Regions from separate parts of the Amycolatopsis sp. CFH S0740 genome, predicted to be linked through region 1. Evidence: riboswitches for the same ligand, from Rfam matches in the RefSeq annotation. Region 1 holds a riboswitch; each other region holds the start of a gene.
The links. A riboswitch is a leader RNA that binds a small molecule or an ion and turns the genes downstream of it on or off. The one in region 1 is predicted to bind S-adenosylmethionine.
Positions count from the first base shown of each region.

Region 2: it holds a riboswitch for S-adenosylmethionine, as region 1 does, so the genes downstream of both, EIZ45_RS45155 (methionine ABC transporter ATP-binding protein) here and thrC (threonine synthase) in region 1, are expected to answer to the same signal.
Region 3: it holds a riboswitch for S-adenosylmethionine, as region 1 does, so the genes downstream of both, EIZ45_RS39030 (aminotransferase class V-fold PLP-dependent enzyme) here and thrC (threonine synthase) in region 1, are expected to answer to the same signal.

Region 1 is NZ_SDLS01000028.1:17,642-24,863, reverse strand. It holds gene EIZ45_RS34960 (DMT family transporter) at 1-313, opposite strand, end outside; gene rpsT (30S ribosomal protein S20) at 706-966, shown strand; gene holA (DNA polymerase III subunit delta) at 1,067-2,038, opposite strand; SAM riboswitch class I at 2,170-2,303, shown strand; gene thrC (threonine synthase) at 2,317-3,582, shown strand; gene EIZ45_RS34940 (ComEC/Rec2 family competence protein) at 3,607-5,985, opposite strand; gene EIZ45_RS34935 (helix-hairpin-helix domain-containing protein) at 5,982-6,695, opposite strand; gene EIZ45_RS34925 (hypothetical protein) at 7,159-7,222, opposite strand, start outside.
Region 2 is NZ_SDLS01000057.1:10,699-17,920, forward strand. It holds gene EIZ45_RS45135 (CdaR family transcriptional regulator) at 1-435, opposite strand, end outside; gene EIZ45_RS45140 (ABC-F family ATP-binding cassette domain-containing protein) at 446-2,215, opposite strand; gene EIZ45_RS45145 (4-(cytidine 5'-diphospho)-2-C-methyl-D-erythritol kinase) at 2,253-3,221, opposite strand; gene EIZ45_RS45150 (hypothetical protein) at 3,343-3,816, shown strand; gene EIZ45_RS45155 (methionine ABC transporter ATP-binding protein) at 3,926-4,939, opposite strand; SAM riboswitch class I at 5,155-5,245, opposite strand; gene rsmA (16S rRNA (adenine(1518)-N(6)/adenine(1519)-N(6))-dimethyltransferase RsmA) at 5,805-6,647, opposite strand; gene EIZ45_RS45165 (transglycosylase family protein) at 6,741-7,222, opposite strand, start outside.
Region 3 is NZ_SDLS01000035.1:90,189-97,410, forward strand. It holds gene EIZ45_RS39010 (amino acid permease) at 1-1,235, shown strand, start outside; gene EIZ45_RS39015 (penicillin-binding transpeptidase domain-containing protein) at 1,363-2,964, shown strand; gene EIZ45_RS39020 (helix-turn-helix transcriptional regulator) at 3,236-3,931, shown strand; gene EIZ45_RS39025 (potassium/proton antiporter) at 4,031-5,509, shown strand; SAM riboswitch class IV at 5,606-5,720, shown strand; gene EIZ45_RS39030 (aminotransferase class V-fold PLP-dependent enzyme) at 5,761-7,092, shown strand; gene EIZ45_RS39035 (hypothetical protein) at 7,186-7,222, opposite strand, start outside.

The sequences.
Region 1 (7,222 bases):
ACACCAGCGGCCCGGTCCCGCGGGCCAGCGGGTAGACGATGGACAGGTCGCCGACCTCGTATCCGCGCTGCAGCACGATCCCGTACGCCACGTGCAGGACCGCGGTGCCCGCGGCGGCGAGCAGCCAGGTCCACTGTGGACGTTCCGGTTCGACGGCCAGCGCGACCGCGATCACCGGGAGCATCGCCGCCGCGGAAACCGTGTAGTACAGCCAGACGAACCGCGGGCCGCCGGAAACCCGTTTGGCGGCAAGGTTCCACACGGCGTGCACGACCGCGGCGACGAGGACCATGGCGAGGGCTGTGGTGTTCATCCGGACCCCTTCAGGTTTTCAGCGCACGCTGAAGACCGGGTCCTCCAGGCTTTTGTCCCGTCAGATGAACGGCGGGGCTCTGTCTCCCGCCGAAGGTGCCGCTCGGACCAGGCCCGCCCGCCCTCGTTGTCTTCGCGACCCGCTCTGCGGGACCACGGGCAGGCGACGGAACCCTAGGCACTACCGGACCCCACCGTAACCGAGACGGGGGCGCGATGCCGAGCGTTTGCCTGCTCCGGGGCCGTCGGCAACGCCGCGAACAGGGCTGTTAAGATTTTCGACTGTTGCCGTGCGGCATTCCGTCAGGGAGGAAACCCGGCAGTCCCTCGGGACTGATCCGGAGCCACACGAACGCGGCAGCGACCTTCACCGAGTGAAAGAGGAACGCCTCCATGGCCAACATCAAGTCGCAGGTCAAGCGCATCACGACGAACGAGAAGGCGCGGCAGCGCAACCTGGCGATCCGGTCCTCGGTGAAGACCGCGATCCGCAAGTTCCGCGAGGCCGCCGAAGCCGGTGACAAGGACAAGGCCCTCGAACTGCAGCGCGACGCCGCTCGCAAGCTCGACAAGGCCGTCACCAAGGGCGTCATCCACGCCAACCAGGCCGCGAACAAGAAGTCGGCTCTCGCGAAGCGCGCGAACCAGCTCTGAGCGCAGTCTTTCGGAAAGGCCCGGCGGCTTCGGCTGCCGGGCCTTTCCGTGTCCTGGGGACCGGCTCGGCTCTCCTCAAGGCGTTCCCGGCGCCGGGACGTCAGCGGTCTCCCTTGGCCGCGACCACGTCGAGGACCGCGCGCTGCAACGCGTAGTTCGCGTCGGCCGCCGCACCCTTGACCTCGGCGTTCAGCCGCGCCACGACGCGCATCGCGGTCGCCAGGCCGTCCTGGCCCCAGCCGCGGGACTGCCCTTGCGCCTTGCGGATCTTCCACGGCGGCATGCCGAGTTCGCCCGCCATCTGGTTCGGGTTGCCGCGCCCGGCCGCGGACACGCGAGCGATCGTGCGCACCGCGTCGGCCAGCGCGTCGGCGATCAGGACGTGCGGGACGCCCAGCTGCATCGCCCACTGCAGCGACTCCATCGCGGCGGCCCGGTCGCCCGCGACGGCCTTCTCGGCCACCGCGAAGCCGGTCACGTCGGCGCGTCCGGTGTGGTAGCGGCGGACCGCCCGCTCGTCGACGACTCCCCCGGTGTCGGCGACCAGCTGCGTCGCCGCCGAGGACAGTTCGCGCAGGTCCGAGCCGACCGAGTCGAGCAGCGCCATCAGGCCCGCGGCGTCGATCTTGCCGCCCGCGCGGCGCACCTCGTTGCGGACGAACGCCTCGCGCTCGGCCGGTTTGGTGAGCTTCGGGCATTCGGTGATTTCCGCGCCCGCCTTTTTCAACGCGCCCGGCAGCGCTTTGGCGGCTTTGCTCCGCCCGCCGCCGCTGTGCACGACCACGAGGACGATGCCGTCGGCAGGCGCCTTCACGTACGCGAGGACCGCGTCGGACAGCTCCTGCGAGATGTCCTGCGCCGACTCCAGCACGATCACGCGCCCCTCGGCGAACAGCGACGGGCTCACCAGCTCGGCCAGCACAGGCGGTGTGAGATCGGACACCCGCATGCGCGTGAGGTCGGCCGTCGGGTCCGCGGCCTTGGCCGCGTCGAGGGACGCTCGCACAGCCCGTTCGATGAGCAGTTCTTCCTCGCCCGTGACGAGGTGCAGCGGCGCGGGTGCGGTGGTCACCCGGCCATCTTCTCACCCGGCCGCCGGGCCGCCCGCTCCGGTGATGTGGGCCGCCTCCGTGGCACGAGCTGATCGGGATGTCGTACGGTGTAGCCGAGGACGCGCCCACCGGCGCTCCGACAACCGAATACCGCTCATCCAGAGGGGCAGAGGGAACGGCCCGACGAAGCCCCGGCAACCGGCGTACAGCCTGTCATCCCGCGATCGCGGGGTAGCTGACGACCACGGTGCCAATTCCGGCCCGCTTCGGCGGGGCAGATGAGGAAAGGAACCTCGCGATGACTGCAGCCCTCAGCGCCACCTCCGCCAACAAGACGATCGACCTCGGTCCGGCCGTCGAACTGGTGTCGAAGGAAGAAGGGCACCGGCAGCCGCTCGCTCCGGAATTCGTCTCCGTCGAAGACTTCTCGCCGCTCGAGGTCGCCTACGACTTCGGCCGCGTCCGCCGCGAGGACATCGAGGCGGGCCCGCGCAACATCTGGCGTTACAAGAAACTCCTTCCCGTCCCCTCGACCGTCGAGGAGACCCCGAACACCGAACCCGGCTGCACCCGGCTCGTGCGCGCCGACCGGCTCGCGAAGGAGCTCGGCCTCAAGCGCGTGTGGGTCAAGGACGACACCGGCAACCCCACGCACTCGTTCAAGGACCGCGTGGTCGCCGTCGCGCTCGCGGCCGCCCGCGAGTTCGGTTTCGAGGTCCTGGCGTGTCCCTCGACCGGCAACCTGGCCAACGCGACCGCCGCCGCGGCGGCCCGCGCCGGCTGGCGGTCGGTCGTGCTGATCCCGAAGAACCTCGAACGCGCGAAGATCCTCACCACCGCGGTCTACGACGGCGACCTGATCGCCGTCGACGGCAACTACGACGACGTGAACCGGCTCGCCACCGAACTGGCCGGCGAGCACCCGAAGTGGGCGTTCGTGAACGTCAACGTCCGCCCGTACTACTCCGAGGGCTCGAAGACGCTCGCCTACGAGGTCGCCGAGCAGCTCGGCTGGCGCATCCCCGAGCAGATCGTCGTGCCGATCGCCTCCGGTTCCCAGCTCACCAAGGTGGACAAGGGTTTCCGCGAGCTGGGCCAGCTCGGTCTCGTGGACGCCAGCCCGTACAAGGTGTTCGGCGCGCAGGCCACGGGCTGCTCGCCGGTCTCCACCGCGTACCGCAACGGCCACGACGTGGTCCAGCCGGTGAAGCCGGACACCATCGCCCGTTCGCTCGCGATCGGCAACCCGGCCGACGGCCCGTACGTGCTCGACGTGGTCAACCGCACCGGCGGCGCGATCGAGGACGTCACCGACGAAGAGGTCGTCGAAGGCATCCGGCTGCTCGCGCGCACCGAAGGCATCTTCACCGAGACCGCGGGCGGCGTCACCGTGGCGACCGCGAAGAAGCTCGTCGAAACCGGCAAGCTCGACCCGGACGCGGAAACCGTCCTCCTCATCACCGGCGACGGCCTCAAGACCCTCGACGCGGTCGAGAACCACATCGGCCCGAGGGCCACCGTGCCGCCGTCCGCCGCGGCCGTCGCCAAGGCGCTCGGCTACTGACGCACCGGCCCGGGGTCCGCCGCACTACCGCGGCGGACCCCGCGGCTCGCCCCGGCGCACCACCGCCGGTCCGCTTCCTCCGGGCAGAACGGCGGTGTCCCCGTCGATATCGGTCCGGGTGACCAGCACTCCCATCGTTCCGAGAACGTCCACTGTGGACTTGCTCGGATGTCCGTATCCGTTGCCCGCGCCGACACTGATCAGCGCCGTGCGCGGCCGCACCGCCGCGAGAAACTGCGGCAGCGAATACCTCGACCCGTGATGCGGCACCTTCAGGACGTCTGCCCGCAGGTCGACGCCCTCGGCAAGCAGATCCGCCTGCGCGGCCAGCTCGACGTCTCCGGTCAGCAGAACCCGGCCAGCCGCGGTGTCGGCGCGCAGGACGACCGAACTGTTGTTGATCATCGTGCCGTCCTGCAACGCCGGTGCACGGGTAGTGGCGTAGCGCGGACCGATCACCTCAAGCGACAGCCCCGGCCACTCCAGCCGCTGCCCGTCGCTCAACTGCACCAGTGGCACGCCGCGACGCCGCGCTTCGCCGGAGACCGACTGCCACGCCCACGCGGGCGCACGCCCTGGCCCTACCGCGATCGCCCCGACCGCCCGTCCGTCGAATACCGAGGCGAGACCGCCGATGTGGTCCGCGTGCAGGTGACTCAGCACAAGCAACGGCACCCGTTCGACGCCCAGCCTCCGCAGGCATTCATCGACCGGCCCTGGCTCCGGCCCGGTGTCGACGACCACGGCGCGACCAGGCTCGGCCGTGGCCAGGACGACCGCATCTCCTTGTCCGACATCGCATTCCACCATCGCCCAGCCGTCCGGCGGCCAGCCAGGCACCAAGACTTTGGCCGGCACGACTGTCAGCAGCACGACGACCAGTCCGATCGCCACTAGCAGCCGCAGCCGGCGAAACCGCGCCGCCACCACGATTGCGACCAGCAGGACCGCCGCGCACAATCCTCCCCACCAGCCTCCGGGCCACGAGAGCGCCGCGCCCGGCGCTCTCGCGCCATGCCGGGCGACGGTGATCAGCCATCGGGCTTCCGGATCCGCTAGATGGATCAGCAGATGCCCCGCACCTGGCCACCACGGGCCGACGACCGTTGCCAGCACTCCCAGCACGGTGACCGGCGCGACCACTGGTGCCGCAAGAACATTGGTCACGACCGAAACCAGGCTGACCGTGCCCGCCATTCCGGCGATGACGGGAGCGGTGACCACGAACGCGGCTAGCGGCACGGCTAGCCCTTCGGCGTAACCGGGCGGGACTCCCCGCCGCACCAACGAATCTGCCCAGCGCGGCGCGAGCAGCACCAGCCCTGCCGTGGCGAGAACCGAAAGAGCGAAACCGAAATTGCCCGCCATCGTCGGATCCCACGCCACCAGTACACAAACGGCGAAGGCCAATGCGGGCAACGCTGAACCACGCCGTCCCAGGGCCAGCGCGAGCAGGCCGATGCCGCCCATTACGCCAGCCCGCACCACACTCGGTTCAGGACCCACCAGGACGAGAAATCCCACTAGGCAGGCTCCAGCCGCTGTTGCGGAAAATCTCGGACCTGCTCGGACCAACCGGCACAGCAGCAGTACGGCTCCGCCGATGATTACAAGGTTGCCACCGCTCACTGCCATCAAGTGGGTGAGTCCGGAGGCTTTGAACTCACCTTCGACCCGTTGCGGCAACGCGCTCGTGTCGCCTAGCACCAGTCCGGGCAGGAGGCCCGCGGGTTCCTCCGGCAGGATCGCGCACAGCGAATGCAAGCTGTTCCGCAGAGCTGCGGCGGCTTGCTGCCACCACGGTGCCGGACCGATATCTGCTGGCGCGGCCCGCACGGAGAGGACTGCTGCGGTTAGTTCGCCGCCGCGTGCGGGCAGGAGACGACCGGATGTCGTCACCTCCTGGCCGGGCAGCAGACGATTCCATTCCGCGACCGGTGCCAGCAACAGAACCCGGCCGGTCGATTCGACTGGCAGACCGTCCACTGTGGCCGTTGCGACTCGGGCCGGGATCGCCACTGACCGGGTTCCCGCCTGTTGGTCGGCGTATCCGGCTTGGTGGATCGGCCGCGGGCGCTCGCTGATCTCGACCCGCAGCGTCGCTGTGACGCCATGTGCGGCAGCGGCTCCCAACGGGTCGGATGATGCGTCGTGGATCCGCAGAGCGGTTGGCACTGCGGCAATGAGTCCGACCAGCAGCAGCGCTCCCCCGGCACCGAGGTATCTGGCACGGCCGCGCACTAGAAGCACTGCCGCGCCGATCACCGCTACGGCACCGATCGCTGTCGCGATCCACCAGCCGAGTTGCAGTCCGGCGAGGGTGGCCACCCATCCGGCGACAGCAGCGGGGACGAGACGGAAATCGTGGTCGCGCCGGGCCGTTTCCTCGGTTTCCAGCTTCATCCGACGGTCACCTGCTCGCGGATTTTTTGGAACTTGCTCTCGCCAATGCCGTCGACGTCGCGAAGTTGTTCCACACTCGAGAATCCGCCGTGCTGCGTGCGCCAGTCGGTGATGCGCCGGGCGGTGACCTCGCCGACGCCTGGGAGGCTGTCGAGTTGTTCGGCGGTCGCGGAGTTCAGGTCGATCTTGCTGGCTGCGGCTCCTGAACCGACCGGTGCCGCTTGCGCGGCTGGGACGCCGACCGCCAGCTGCTCGCCGTCGGTGAGTCTGCGGGCGAGGTTCAGCGTGGTCAGGTCGACGCCCGGGTTGGCACCGCCGGCCGCGCGGAGGGCGTCGGCGACGCGGGAACCCGACGGCACGGTGACTAGCCCTGGCGAGCGCACGTGGCCGACCACGCTGATTACCAGATTCTCGTTCGTCTTCGACGCGTGCGGCACCTGCGCACGGGCAGTCGGGAGCGGCGGGGCGATCTCGGCTGCGGGCGAGCGGCCGAAGATGGCCAGGCCTCCGGCAATGACGGCGGCGGCTGCCAGCAATGCCAGGGCGAAGATCATTCCCCGGCGGCCCAGGAAGCCGGGCAGGCCGGTCGAACCGGGGAGCCAGCGCCGGGTCAGGCGATGCTCGATGTGTTCTGGCAGCCAGCTGCGGACCAGTTTGCCGCCGGGCAAGGAGCTTTCCGGCGGGGGTGGGTTGTCGGCCAGTGCAGACAACCGGGCTTTGCGACCCGTGGGCCGCAAGAGCGGCGTACCGTCCGCCAGCTGGCCGCCCAGTAGCGGTGCACTGTCAGCAACTGCAGCTTCCGGACCTGCTGCGCGAGAGTGCCGCCTTGAGTGGACCGCCGCGCCGTCCATGCCTGTGGGCAGGCGAGGATCCGGTTCCCCGCCGGGCACCTCCTGGCTGTCTGCAGTTGCCGACACACTCGCCCGGCTGCGCGCCGACCGGCCCGCACGGCCGAGGGGCAGCCAGCGGCGGACCGGCCCGCTGCCGGGTCCGCTGAGGTGCGGGACCGCGGCCAGCTGGTCGGCCAGCCAGGTGAGCCTGACGTTGACGGGAGTGCCCTGGTCTCGGGCGGAGGGCTCGAACACACGATCGACGCTAGGCGTCGGCCGGTCCGACTGCGAGCGGGTTCCGCGCGATCTGTGGACAACCCGCCCCTTGGGGACAACTCGGCCTTCAGCTCAGGTGCCGCGCCGGATTTTGTCGGGGCACGCGGTCATACTGGCGGGTTTGGCGCGCG
Region 2 (7,222 bases), on a different contig from region 1:
GACGAGCGCGACGACGGGCTGATCCAGGTCGTAGCCGAGCAAATGCAGTGCGCGCAAGCGATCCCGGCGTTGTTCGCGGTCCGAGACAGCGATCTCCAGCAGACCCGGTTCGCCGAGCCGGAGCGGTGAGGTGAGCCGGGTCGCGCGCAGGGCCCGGCGAAGCTGGTCGAGCAGGACGACGTCGAGCGGATGCGGCGCTGGCCGGTCGATCTGGACGTCGTCCAGTGACGGGCCGGAAACCGGCGAGCCCGCGCCGTCGAACCACACGGACTCGCCGTCGATCACGGCCCCGACCGGGCAGCCCGCGACGAGCGCTGCCGACCGGACCACCGCGTCAGGCGCGAGGCCGCTCAACGCGTCAAAATACGCGATCAGCCGCAGCACCGACGTGGTGTCGGCGGGCAGCGTCGACAGCCGCGGAACGTCGTCGTCCATCCGCCGATTGTCACTCGGCGAGTTCGGACGTCTCCAGCCACCGCGCTTCGACGTCGTCCTTCTCGGCCAGGACGGCCTTCAGGTCGGTGTTCAGCTCGATCAGCTTCTCTGGGTCGGTCGCCGCCTCCGCCAGCGCGGCGTGCAGCTTCTCTTCGCGCTTCGCGAGCTGGTCCAGCTTCCGCTCCAACCGGCCCAATTCCTTTTGCGCCGCACGGGTTTCCGCCGCACTGCGCTTGGCCTCGGTCTTCTCCGCCGGAGGTGCCTCGCGACGCGGCGCGGCCTCCTTCGCGCGGGCGCGGCGCTGCAGGTACTCCTCGATGCCGCCCGGCAGGTGGGTGACCTTGCCGTCGCCGAGAAGCGCGTACGTGGCGTCGCAGACGCGCTCGACCAGGTACCGGTCGTGCGAGACCACCACCATCGTGCCCGGCCAGCCGTCGAGCAGGTCTTCGAGCTGTTGCAGGGTGTCGATGTCCAGGTCGTTCGTCGGCTCGTCCAGCAGCAGCACGTTCGGCTCGGCCATCAGCAGCCGGCACAGCTGCAGCCGGCGGCGTTCGCCACCGGACAGGTCGCCGACCGGCGTCCACTGCCGAGCCGCCGGGAACCCGAGCTTCTCGCCGAGCTGCGACGCGGTCATCTCCTGCTTGCCGAACACGACGCGGCCGGAGATCTGCTCGATCGCTTGCAGCACGCGAAGATCGGCGGGCAGGTCGTCGAGTTCCTGGCGCAGGTGCGCGAGCGCGACCGTCTTGCCCTGCACCCGCCGTCCGGTCGGCGATTCGACGTCGCCGCCCAGCAGCTTCAGCAGCGTGGTCTTGCCGGAGCCGTTCACGCCGACGAGACCGATCCGGTCGCCAGGGCCGATCCGCCACGTGACGTGGTCGAGCAAGGTCCGGTCGCCGACCCGCAGCGACGCGTCTTCCAGCTCCAGCACCGTCTTGCCGAGCCGGCGTTTCGCGAACGCCATCAGCTCCACCGAATCGCGCGGCGGCGGCACGTCGGCGATCAGCGCCTCGGCGGCTTCGACGCGGTACCGCGGCTTCGAGGAACGCGCCTGCGGTCCGCGGCGCAGCCACGCCAATTCCTTGCGCGCCAGGTTCTGCCGCTTCTCCTCCGCGGTCGCGGCGAGGCGGGCGCGTTCGGCGCGCGCGAAAATCCAGTCGGCGTAACCGCCTTCGTACTGCTCGACCCGGCCGTTCGCGACCTCCCAGGTGAGGCTCGCGACGGTGTCGAGGAACCACCGGTCGTGCGTCACGACCACGACCGCGATCCGGCGGCCCAGCAGATGGTCGGCGAGCCAGCGCACGCCTTCGACGTCAAGGTGGTTGGTGGGCTCGTCGAGCACCACGAGATCCAGTTCGCCGGTCAGCGCGGCGGCCAGCGCGACGCGACGGCGTTCGCCGCCGGACAGGTTCGCGGTCGGGGTCTCGAGGCCGATCGCGGTGATGCCCAGACCGTCCACAATAGACCGGACGCGCGCGTCGGCGGCCCATTCGTGCTCGGCCCCGTAGCGCTGCAGCACCACGTCGCCGACCGTGCTGCCCGCGGGCAGTTCGGTGCGCTGGGTGACCACCGCCATCCGCAGGTCGCGCACCTGGCTCACCCGGCCGGAATCCGGCTCGCTCAGTCCGGAAAGGACTTCGAGCAGCGTCGTCTTGCCGCCGCCGTTGAGCCCGACGACGCCGATGCGCTGCCCCTCGGCGACGCCGAGCGAAACGTTGTCCAGCAACGGCTTCACGCCGTAGGACTTGCTCACCGATTCCAGGTTGACCAGGTTGGCCATCCGGATCCTTTCCACTGTGGACTGTTGATTCGAGCTTTCAGGCGTGCACGCGCGGCGGCGCGTTGCGCGGGGCGTCGTCGCCGCCGACCACCCGGGCCCCCGGCACCGGGCCGTGCGCGACCCGCACCGTCCGGCACACTCCCGCGCCGGACAGCTCAGCGGCCACCTCGACCGCGGTTTCCGCGTCGGAGCACAGGAACGCGCACGTCGGCCCGGAGCCGGACACGCATCCGGCGAGCGCGCCCGCGTTCACCCCGGCGCGCAGCGTGCGGCGCAGGCCGGGCCGCAGCGACACCGCGGCCGCCTGCAAGTCGTTGCCGAGCAACAGGGCGAGTTGGCGAGGATCACCCGACGCGAGCGCCTCCACGACCGGCGTGTGCGACCCGATCCGCGGCGGTTTGCCGTCGGCGCGCAGCCGGTCGAGTTCGCCGAACACCTTGGGCGTGGACAGGCCTTCCTCGTCGAAGGCGAGCACCCAATGGAACGTGTGGCGCGCGAGCACCGGAACGAGCTGCTCGCCGCGGCCGGTGCCGAGCGCAGTGCCGCCGTACAGCGCGAAGGGCACGTCGCTGCCCAGCCGGCCGGCGATGGTGGCCAGCTCGTCGCGGGTGATGTCGAGCTTCCAGAGCGACGAGAGCCCGACCAGCGCCGCCGCCGCGTCCGCGCTCCCGCCCGCCATGCCGCCGGCGACCGGAATGCCCTTGCGCAGCACGATTCGCACCTTCGGCTCATCCGCGTCCGGCCGTCCGGCGTAGGAGGCCAGTTCGCGTGCCGCGCGCCAGGCGAGGTTGGCGCCGTCGGTGGGCACGGTGCGCTCCCCCTCGCCGTACACCTCGAGCCCTGGCTCGTCGGTGGCGGCGACGGTCACCTCGTCGGTGAGCGAAAGCGCCTGGAAGACGGTGACCAGCTCGTGGAACCCGTCCGCCCGCAGGTCGCCGACGGCCAGGTGCAGGTTGACCTTGGCCGGGACCCGGACGGTGACTGGTGGTGGTACGACGGCGAGCACCCGTCCAGCCTACGTGGCTGGCGCTGACCAGGTGTCGCCAGGAGAAAACGTCGGCACGGAAGTTCCCCCAACCGTCGCTCCGGAGTGGCCATCCGGACTAATTTGGAACTACTTTGGAACTATGCGCGCGCCGGAGGTCAACCTGTCCGAGTTGTCCCTGCACCCGCGCCGGGTCGTCGACCGGCTCGAAGGTTCGCCGACCCGTTCGGTCCGGATTCGCCGACGGGAGAAGGACAAACCCGATCTGCTGCTCGTGACCGCCGAGCGCGCCGAACAGGCGGCGGCCGGGTTTTCGGCGACCGTCACGATCCTCGCGGAGCTGGTGCGCCGCAGCGCCGAGACCGCCGCGCTCGCCGCCGAGGCGCTGCCCGCCGCGTTCCCGTGGGCGCGGTACCTGTCCGCGGAAGAAGTACGGACATTCGTCGGCGAACTGGCCGAAACCCTGGAGCGAGCCGAATCCCTCGGCAACCCGGTGCCGTTCGCCGCCCTCGTGGCGAAGTGGAAACAGACCGCCGAGGCGCACGCGGATCCGGAGCTGGCGGAGATCCTGCGCCGGAACGACCACAATGGACAGACTTCAGGACACTTGTCCTGAAACTTTGACCCGGCGACCTGATTTCTCGGGCGACGCGTCCCGCCAACGCGGCGAGGGCCGCCCCAATCAAATGGGACGACCCTCGGAAAACCGCTCAGTTCAAGGGAAATCAGGCGGCGACGACGCTCTGCGGACCGCGAGCCGGCTGGCTCACGTGCGCACCCCGGTCGGAGATCCAGGACAGCGCGGCGTCGGCCCGCTCGCCGCGGACGCCGAGGCGGAACCGGGCGATCGGGGTGTCCCCGATGCGGGTGAGGCCGCCGCCGATGGTGGCGAGCTCCACGTCGAACCGGCTGGCCGCCTCGGGCAGCAGGGCGCCCACCGAAGCGAAACCGATCAGCACGACGTCGACCGCGCGGTCGTACTTCGCGGACTGGGCGCGCGAGGTCTCGACCGACGGCAGCACCGCCTGCGCGGTCCAGCTGTCCGGCGTCGAGATGAGGTCGAGCACCGTGCCGCGCTCGACGATCGCGCCGTTGTCGAGCACCGCGACGTCGTCGCAGACCCGGCGGACGACGTCCGCGTCCGGCGTGGTGACGACGACCGTCACGCCCAGCTCGGCCCGCGCGCGGTCGAGCACGGCGAGCACCGCGCCCGCGTCCTCGGCCGCGACCCCGGCGGTCGGGTCGTCGGCGAGCAGCACGGCCGGTCCGGCGGCGAGCGCCCTGGCGACCGCGACCCGGCGGAGCTGGCCGTCGGTGAGTTCTTCCGGCTTCTGCCCGGCGCGGGCGGTGAGGCCGACGAGGTCGAGCAGCGAGCCGACCCGGCTGCGCCGCTGCGGGCCGTCGACGCCGAGCTGCTCCAGCGGGCTGGCGATGTTGCCCGCGATGGTGCGCTCGGCGATCAGCTCCGGCTTGGTCCCGACGACACCCAGCTGGCGGCGGATCTCCCGCAGCCGCTTGCCGTCGAGCGTCGCGGTGTTGAGGCCGTCGAGCCGCACGACGCCGCGGTCGGGGCGCTCCTGCAGCGCGATGCAACGGGCGAGGGTCGACTTGCCGGAACCGGACGGACCCACGACCCCGAACAGCGAACCGGCTTGCACGTCGACACTCACGTCGCGCAGCGCGGCGACCCGATTTCCGTGGAAGGGAAAGGACTTGGACACGTTTTCGACAGTGATCACGAAAGGGCTCCAGGCAAACGAGGCGCGGCGCCGATTCCGGGCGCGCCAGGCGTCATCGAATTACCGTCCACTGTGGACGGCGCAAGAAACTGCGGAAAAAACGATCAGGCGATGACCATGGAGCGTTGACACGCACATACCGAGCGGCGACCTTCGTCGACTACGCGCCGGCGGGTCAGCAGGAGCGGGCGGGTGACCCTCTTCATCGAAAACAGCCTCCATCGGTCCTGGCGGTAGCACCTGCCCTGCGGAGGGTGGTTGCTGCGACTTCGGCGAGCCAGGTCTCTCAGTCGCTCGGGATGGACGCTTTCGAGTAAAGCCGATCCCATTGGCTGAACGCAAGCGCGTTGGTGCAGATCACACGTCTGGTGGTGCCCGCATACCGGAACACCGCGTCCAAAAACCGGAAGCCCGGAACCTCGGCCGCCGAACAGTGCCTCGACCTGCGAAACGCTCGTCACGGGCGCCGGCGGCGAACGGGTTCGTTCCACTGTGGACGATCAAGGATCTTTGTGGAACAAGAGTTTTCCCGTTGTCAAGGGGCGATGATTCGCGGGCCTCGACGCGCGGTGCACCGGGGTCTCGACCGAGCCGAGATAGGTCAGCGAAGCGAAGCACCTCGGGCCAGCACCGCTGAACAATCCCGGGCGTGGAGCAGTCCGACTCCCCCGAATGCCGAGCTGCTCGTCACAGGCGGACGGCTGTTTCAGCCGTGCTCGCGTGATCACCAAGCGTAGCCAGACAGCAGGGGATGACCCACAATCAGCGACGACACAAGATCATCGGAGAACGCAGCGAAACCAGGGAATACCTGCTCCGACGCCGCCGTTGGAAGTCGCAAGGCGAGCCCCCTGGGGGAGGTGGGTCACATTCCGGCAGCCGCGATCCGCGCGAAAGCGTGCACGTCCAACTGCTCCCCGCGCGTCTTCGGGTCGATTCCCGCCTCAGCGAGCAACTCGCCAGCCCGCTCGGCGGAACCAGCCCACCCGGCCAGCGCGGCCCGCAATGTCTTGCGCCGCTGGGAGAACGCCGCGTCGACCACCGCGAACAGCCGGGCCCGATCCACTCCGGAAACCGGGTCGGTCCGGGTGAACGAGACCAGAGCGGAATCGACGTTCGGCACCGGCCAGAACACCGCGCGCGGCACGGCGGCCACCTTGCGCGCGGGCCCGTACCAAGCGAGCTTCACGCTCGGCACGCCGTAAGTGCGGCTGCCCGGCCCGGCCGCCATCCGGTCGGCGACCTCGGTCTGGACCATGACGAGCCCGCTGCGCAGCGACGGCAGCTCGGCCAGCAGGTGCAGCACCACCGGCACCGCGACGTTGTACGGCAGGTTCGCGACGATTGACACCGGTTCAGCGGGCAGATCAGCCGCCCGCACCCGCAGCGCGTCGGCGCCGACGACGGTCAGCCGGTCCGCGGCCTCAGGCGCGCGCTCGGCGACTGTGCGCGGCAGGCGGGCGGCCAGCACCGGATCGATCTCCACAGCGACGACCTGAGCGCCCGCGGCCAGCAGGCCCAGCGTCAGCGAGCCGAGACCGGGCCCGACCTCCAGGACGACGTCCCCCGGCTGCACGCCGCCGAGTTCGACGATGCGGCGGACCGTGTTGGGGTCGTGCACGAAGTTCTGCCCGAGTTTCTTCGTGGGCCGGACGTCGAGTTCGTCGGCCAGCCCGCGGATTTCGGCAGGCCCCAGCAGTTCCACCACCGGACGAGCCTACCCAGCGGCGGCGCGGCGGACGAAAACAGGCGGCCGGGAGCGCGAGGCTCCCGGCCGCCTGCCGGAAAATCAGAGCGTGGCTCAGGCCTTGTAGCCGCAGCCCCAGGCGCTGTAGCCGCCGCGGGCGTCGCGCACCTTCTCGGCGATCGCGATCTGCTGCTCGCGGGTCGCCTTGTCGGCAGTGGGGGCGTACTGCTGGCCGCCGTAGGCGTTCCAGGTCTGCCGGTCGAACTGCAGGCCGCCGTAGTAGCCGTTGCCGGTGTTGATCGACCAGTTGCCGCCCGACTCGCACTGCGCGATGCGGTCCCACGCGCCGGTGTCGCCGATGGCCGGGGCCGGCGGCTTCTTGGTGCCGACCTTGATGATCTTGGCCTTGGCCTCGACGAGGACCTTCTCCGAGACGTGCTCGCGCGCGATCTCTTCGCCGTTTTTCTTCGTGACTTTGTAGGTCACCAGCTTCTTGCCCGGCGTGCCCGGGTCCTCGACGCTCTGCTGGCCCTGCAGCTGCGTCGGGTCGTCGACCTTCTGCACCTCGGGGTCGATGGTCTCTTCCTGGTTGACCA
Region 3 (7,222 bases), on a different contig from region 1:
TGTCCTTCGTGCTCGCGGGCACGCTCGCGATGCTGGTCATGCGCATGATGGCGGAAATGGCCGCCGCGATCCCGTCCAGCGGGTCGTTTTCGGTGCACGCCGAGCGCGCGTTCGGGCCGTGGGCCGGGTTCGCCATCGGCTGGCTGTACTGGGCCGCGCTCGTGGTCGTGCTCGCCGTCGAGGCCACCGCGGCCGCGATCATCGTGAACAGCTGGCTGCCCGGCATTCCGCAGTGGGCGCTGGTCCTGCTCTTCATGGCCGTGCTGACAGCGGTCAACTTCACCGCGGTGTCCCGCTTCGGCGAGCTCGAGTTCTGGCTGGCGCTGATCAAGGTCGTGGCGGTCGTGGCCTTCCTCGTCCTCGGCGTGCTCGCGTTCCTCGGCGTGCTCCCAGGAACGTCCTTCGTCGGCACGGCCAATCTCCTCGGCAACGGCGGACTGCTCCCGAACGGCTGGGAAGGCGTCGGCACCGGCTTGCTCGCGGTGGTCTTCACCTTCGGCGGCCTGGAAGTGGTGACCATCGCGGCCGCCGAATCCGACGACCCGGCGCACGCGGTCGGCAAGGCGGTCCGCAACGCGGTCGTGCGGATTTCGGTGTTCTACATCGGTTCCATGCTGGTCATCGTGTCGCTGCTGCCGTGGTCGAGTGTCCACATCGGACAGAGCCCGTTCGCCGCGGTGCTCGAGCGGATCGGGATCCCGGCGACCGGGCAGATCATGAACGTGGTCGTGCTGTTCGCCTTGCTGTCCACGCTGAACACCAACATGTACGGCGCGGCCCGCATGGTGTACTCGCTGGCGCAACGCGGCCACGCCCCGCGCGCACTGACCAAAGTGGACCGCAACGGCGTACCCGTCTTCGCGGTCGCGGCTTCGGTGCTCTTCGGGTTCGTCGCCGTGGCGCTGAACGCGCTCTGGCCGGACACCGTCTTCCAGTACCTGCTCAACGCGGTCGGCTCGGTGCTGCTGATCGTGTGGATCCTGGTCGCCTGCACGCAGTTGCGGGTGCGCAAGCAGCTGGAACGCACCGCGCCGGAGAGCCTGACCGTGCGCATGTGGGGCTTCCCGTACCTGACCTGGGCGACGCTCGCCGCGATGATCGCGATCCTGGCGGTGATGACCGGCGACGCCGACGCCCGGATCCAGCTGATCAGCTCAGGCGTCCTCGTGGCGGCGCTGGTCGTGGCCGGGATCTGCTGGCAACGCGCCCGCCGGGCGGCTGACCAGACTGTATAACGACCTATACGGCCCGGCGTTGATCACGAATCCGTCGCGTTCCCCGAGGTAACGCCCGGTCCCGCGATGCGATGGGCAAGCTGAGCCACGGACGCGGGCGGACCGCGTGGGCGAGGGGGAGGCGACGGTGAGTCCTGCCGGGAAGAAGGGCGTGCTGATCGGGGGCGCGCTGGTCGTGGTCGCGATCGTCGTGGCCGCGGTCGTGCTGCTCAACGGCAGCGGAACGACAGCGGCCTCACCAGGCACGGAGCCGGCCTCGACGGCCGCGGAGCCGAGCGACCCGACGTCGGCGGCCCGCACGTACCTGCTCGCTTTCGCGGGGAAGGACGCCGACGCCGCCAGCAAAGCCACCGACGCTCCGATGGACGCCTCGACCGCACTGCAGGACGCGTGGGCGACGCTCAAGCCCAAGGAACTGACCGCGAAGCTCGGCGACGTCGGCGCGGCGCAGGGCGACAAGGCCACCGCCGGTTACACGATCACCTGGAACCTCGGCCCGGGCCACGTCTGGACGTACACCGGCAGCCTCGGGCTCGTCCAGGCGCAGGGCAAGTGGCGGGTCCATTGGGCCCCGACGGTGCTGCACCCCAAGCTGGAAGCGGGGCAGCGGCTGGCGATCGCGTCCTCGGACGTCCCGGCGGTCGTCGACCGCGACGGCAAACCGCTCGTCGTCTCCGGCGGCGGGGGACTGAAGCTGGCTGACGACAAGGCGTTCCCGCTGCTCCGTTCGGCGCTCACCGGGCATGGGCAGTCGTCCGAAGCGTTCGCGGTCGAGCGCGTGGACGCCTCGGGCAAGAACCTCGAAGCGCTGTTCGGAAACCCCGAAGGCGACCACAAACCGGCCGCCACCGGGCTCAGCGTCGCGACGCAGAACGCGGCTCAGGCAGCGGTCGACGGGTATCACGGCAAGGCCGTTCTCGTCGCCATCCAGCCGTCCTCCGGCGACTTGCTCGCGGTGGCGCAGAACGCCAGCGTCACCAACGCGGCGTCGGCGTTCAGCGGCCAGTACGCGCCGGGGTCGACGTTCAAGATCGTCACCGCGACCGCGGCGCTGGAAGCCGGAATCGTCACGCCGGATTCCACGGTTCCGTGCCCGCTGACCGACCGGATCGGCACCCGCACGCTCTCCAACGAGGGGTTCGACCTCGGCACGACCACCGTGCACAAGGCGTTCGCGAAGTCCTGCAACACCACGTTCGCCCGGCTCGCGTCGCAGCTGCCCGCCGACGGGCTCGCGAAGGCGGCCACCCAGTTCGGCCTCAACGCCGACTTCTCGATCGAGGGCCTGTCCACCGAGATGGGCCGCGTCGACCCGGCGGCGAACGCGGACGAACAGGTCGAGGACGGCATCGGCCAAGGAAAGGTGCAGGTCAGCCCGATGGGAGCGGCGGTGATGGCGGCGACCGCGGCGTCCGGGCGCGCGGTCGTGCCGCGGCTGTGGGAGGACGGCACCAAGGTCAACACCGGCTACCACCCGCCGTCCGGCCCGGTCCTGGCGGCGCTGCGCGGGATGATGCGCGAGGTCGTCACCGGCGGCACGGCGACCGGCCTGGCACACTCCGGCCCGGTGTTCGGCAAGACCGGCACCGCGCAGTTCGGCGACGGCGCGGAGGCACACGGCTGGTTCGTCGGCTACCGCGGCGACCTGGCGTTCGCGGTGTTCCTGGAGGGAGCCAACGACTCCAAACCGGCCGTCTCGCTGGGCGCCAAGTTCCTCGATGCGCTGTAGGGATTCAGCAGTGCGGGTGTGCGGCTTCCTCTCCCGTTGAAAGTCCGTGAAGGGCTCCTTGAGGGAATCTGATTCCCTCAAGGAGCCCTTCACGGACCTCGCAACCGCGCGCCAGCTCCGCGAGCGAGATGCGTGAAGCTGTCCCGGCCAGATGGGCGCGATCCGGCCGGTGCTGGTTGCCGCGCATCGCGGCAACCAGGGCGCACGCCGCGGCTGCCGAGAAAACCTCACTTCGGCCGCGGCCGAAGCGTCCCCGCTCTACCGTGGGCACATGGAAACCGTCGCATTGGCCGAGGTCGCCGCCGTGCTCGCCGACCCGAGCCGCGCGACCATGTGTCTCGCCCTGCTCGACGGGCGGGCCTGGACGGTCGGCGAACTGGCCGCCGCGGCGCGGATCGCGGTGTCGACGGCCAGCGAGCACGTGACGCGGCTGGCCGAGGCCGGGTTCGTCGCCCGGGTGAAGCAGGGGCGGCACGCGTACGTGCGGCTCGCGAATCCGCGGGTCGCGGAGCTGATCGAGCATCTGGCGCAGCATGCCGAACTGAAACGGCCGTCCGGGCTGCGGACTTCGTTGCGGGTGCAGCGTTTGTCGTTCGCGCGCAGTTGCTACGACCATCTCGCCGGGACCCTCGGCGTCGCCCTGCGGGACGGGATGGTCGAGCGGGGCCTGATCGACGTGTCGGACGGGCTCGCGCTCACCGACGCCGGACGCGACGTGCTGGCCGATCTCGGCGTCGCGGTGCCGGATCGGCCTCGGCGGCCGCTGTTGCGCGACTGTCTGGATTGGACAGAGCGGCGGGAGCACCTCGCCGGCGCGGTTCCGGCGGCGGTGCTGGAGCGGGCGGTCGAGGCGGGATGGCTGACGCGGGACCAGCAGCGCGCGGTCCGCGTCCTGCCGGGCGCGCGGGGTCCGTTCGCCGCGCTCGGTGTCGATCTCGCGACGGTGAGTGCCGCCGAGGCTTCGTAACACACCGGCGAGGTCCCCCGGACCGGTGGTGCGCGCTCGGGAACCGGACACTGCCTCACTATTCTGGACGCCTGCGGGCGACCGGGAGGGAGGCGGAGGGTGAACGAGCTTCCCCTGGTGCTGGGCGTCGGAGCGCTGGTTCTCGTCGTCTCGGTCGTCGCGGTGCGGGTGTCCATCCGGCTCGGATTCCCGTCGCTGCTGCTGTATCTCGGGATCGGCGTCGTGCTCGGCGAAGCCGGGTTCGGCATCCGCTTCGACAATCCGGCGCTCACCCAGTCCCTCGGGCTCGCCGCGCTCGTCCTGATCCTCACCGAGGGCGGGCTCACCACGCGGTGGTCCGCGGTGAAACCCTCGCTGGGGCCCGGAATCCTGCTGTCCACAGTGGCCGTGGTGATCAGCATCGCGGTCACCGGCGCGGCATTGCACTGGCTGCTCGGCCTCGACTGGCGGCTCGCCCTGCTGTGGGGCGCGGTTCTCGCGTCCACCGACGCGGCGGCGGTGTTCTCCGTGCTGCGCACGGCCGGGGTCGGGAAACGGCTCGTCGGCGCGCTGGAACTGGAATCCGGCATCAACGACGCGCCCGCCTACATCGCGGTCGTCGTGCTCGCGTCCGGCGAGGCGGTCGACTGGTCGCTGCCGCTGCTGGTGGTCTACGAACTGCTCACCGGCCTCGTGCTCGGCCTCGCGTTCGGCTGGCTGGGCGCGCAGGCGCTGCGCCGGGCCGCGCTCCCGGCGACCGGTCTCTACCCGCTCGCCACGGTCGCGGTGTGCGTGCTCGCGTACTCCTCGGGACAGCTGGCGCACGCGTCCGGCCTGCTCGCCACCTACGTCGCCGGCCTGGTGCTGGGGAATTCCAAGCTGCCGCACCGGTCGGACACCCTGTCGTTCGCCGAAGGGCTCGGCTGGCTCGCGCAGATCGGGCTGTTCGTGCTGCTCGGCCTGTTCGCGTCGCCGACCCGGCTGCTCGAAACGCTCATCCCCGGCCTGGTCGCGGGCGCGGTGGTGCTGCTGCTCGCCCGGCCGCTGTCGGTGGTCCTGTCGCTGCTGCCGTTCCGCTTGCGGTGGCGGGATCAGGCGTTCCTGTCCTGGGCGGGGTTGCGCGGTGCGGTGCCGATCGTGCTCGCGATGATCCCGCTGTCCGAGGGCGTGCCCGGCGCGCAACGGCTCGTGGACGCGGTTTTCGTGCTCGTCATCGTGCTCACCGTGCTGCAGGGCGCGACGCTCAGTCCGCTCGCGCGGATCCTCGGGCTGGCGAAGGCGACGCAGGCGCACGAGATCGAGGTCGACGCCGCCCCGCTCGACGAACTCGGTGCCGAACTGCTGCAGGTGCGCATCCAGAAGGGGTCGAAGCTGCACGGCGTGTACCTGTCGGAGCTGCGGCTGCCCGCCGGGGCGACGGTCAGCCTCGTGGTGCGCGGCGGGACGGGCTTCACTCCGCAGAAAACGAGCCGCTTGCAGGTCGAAGACCAGCTTCTGGTGGTCACGACCGCCGCCGACCGCGACGCGACCGAACGGCGCATCCGGGCCGTCGACCGGGCTGGCCGCCTCGCCCGCTGGCACGGGGAATCCGGAGCCTGATCTTTCTGTCCTTTGTGGACAAACTCTGTGACTGCCGTCTCAGATCACGAGACGGGTCTGGTTTCTCCCGGGGGTCGTCCGCTATCTTCGGTTTCAGGTCATGAGTGCCAGCGCGAAGCCCCGGCTTGCTGGCCGGCAACCCTCCTACCGCGGTGGGGTGCCCCGGGTGAGGACCAGGCCGGTCGCGCAGTGCGGCGGGCAAGCGCGGGCCCCTCGCCGGGGGTCCCCCGGAACGCCGAGGAGGCGCCGTCATGACTCTCGCACTCGACCGGTCCACGGAAACTGTTGCCGCTGCCGTTCCCGCTGTCGCCGGTGCGACGCTGCGGGTCCCGCTGGTCACCGGCGGCGACATCGGTTACGCCAACCTCGACCACGCGGCGAGCGCGCCGTGTCTGGACGCCGTGCGCTCGGCGGTCGACGAGTTCCTTCCCTGGTACGCCAGCGTGCACCGCGGCGCCGGCTTCGCTTCGCAGGTCTCGACGCGGCTGTACGAGCGGACGCGCGACGTGCTGCGCCGGTTCGTGGACGCGCGCAACGGCGACTCGGTGATCTTCACCCGCAACACCACTGACGCGTTCAACCTGCTGGCGAAAGCGTTGCCGCGCAAGACTTCCGTGGTGGTGTTCGACAGCGAGCACCACGCGGCCCTGCTGCCGTGGCGCGGCCCGAACGTCCGGCGCGTGCAGCTGCCGCGGACCCGGCTCGCCGCAGTGTCCGTTGTGGACGAAGCGCTCGCGGAATGCCCGCAGGGGCCGCGGTTGGTGGTCGTCGCCGGTGCGTCCAATGTGACCGGCGAGCTGCTGCCGGTGGCCGAGATCGCTGCGGTGGCCCGGAAACACGGTGCCCGGGTGGCCCTCGACGCCGCGCAGCTCGCTCCGCACCGGCAGATTTCGTTGCGGGAGCTGGATGTTGACTATGTCGCGCTGTCCGGGCACAAGCTGTACGCGCCCTTCGGGGCCGGTGCGCTGATCGGGCGCAGCGACTGGTTGCGGGCGGCCGAGCCGTACCTGGCCGGTGGTGGCGCTACGAAGCTGGTGACCGAGGAAGCCGTGGTGTGGAACAGCGGCGAAGAACGGCACGAGGCCGGATCGCCGAATACCGTTGGCGTGTATGCGCTCGGGGTGGCTTGCGAGCAGCTGGCAGCTCAGTGGGATGCCGTGGGTTCGCACGAAGCCGCGTTGCTGGAGCGGTTGCGCAAGGGGCTTGAGAGCTTGCCGGGGTTCGCCGAGCTGCGGTTCTTCGACGCGCCGGTGGACCGGGTCGGCACGGTGAGCTTCGTGGTCGACGGGTTCGAGCCCGGATGGCTGGCCGCGGTGCTGTCGGCCGAGTACGGAATCGGCGTGCGGGACGGGGCGTTCTGCGCGCACGTGGCCGCCCGGCGGCTGATCCGGGAAGCCGGAAGCCAGGGCCAGCAGGCGGTCCGGGTGAGCCTCGGGCTGGGGAGCACCGAGGAACACGTCGACCGCTTGGTGCTGGCGCTGCGGCAGATCGTGGCCCGGCGAGCCCGGTGGGAGTACGCGAAGGTGGACGGGCGGTGGGCACCGGTCGGGGACCCGCGGGAGCTGCCGCCGTTCTGCGCCTGACAGGGCTGGTGCTGGGACTGGCGCGACAGGAAACGTGACCACAACGCGGGATCGCTTAAGGGCGATCCCGCCGCGGCGGCGGAGCCGACGCCATCAAACACAGTCCGCGTGCAGGTCGTTCAACAGGCCG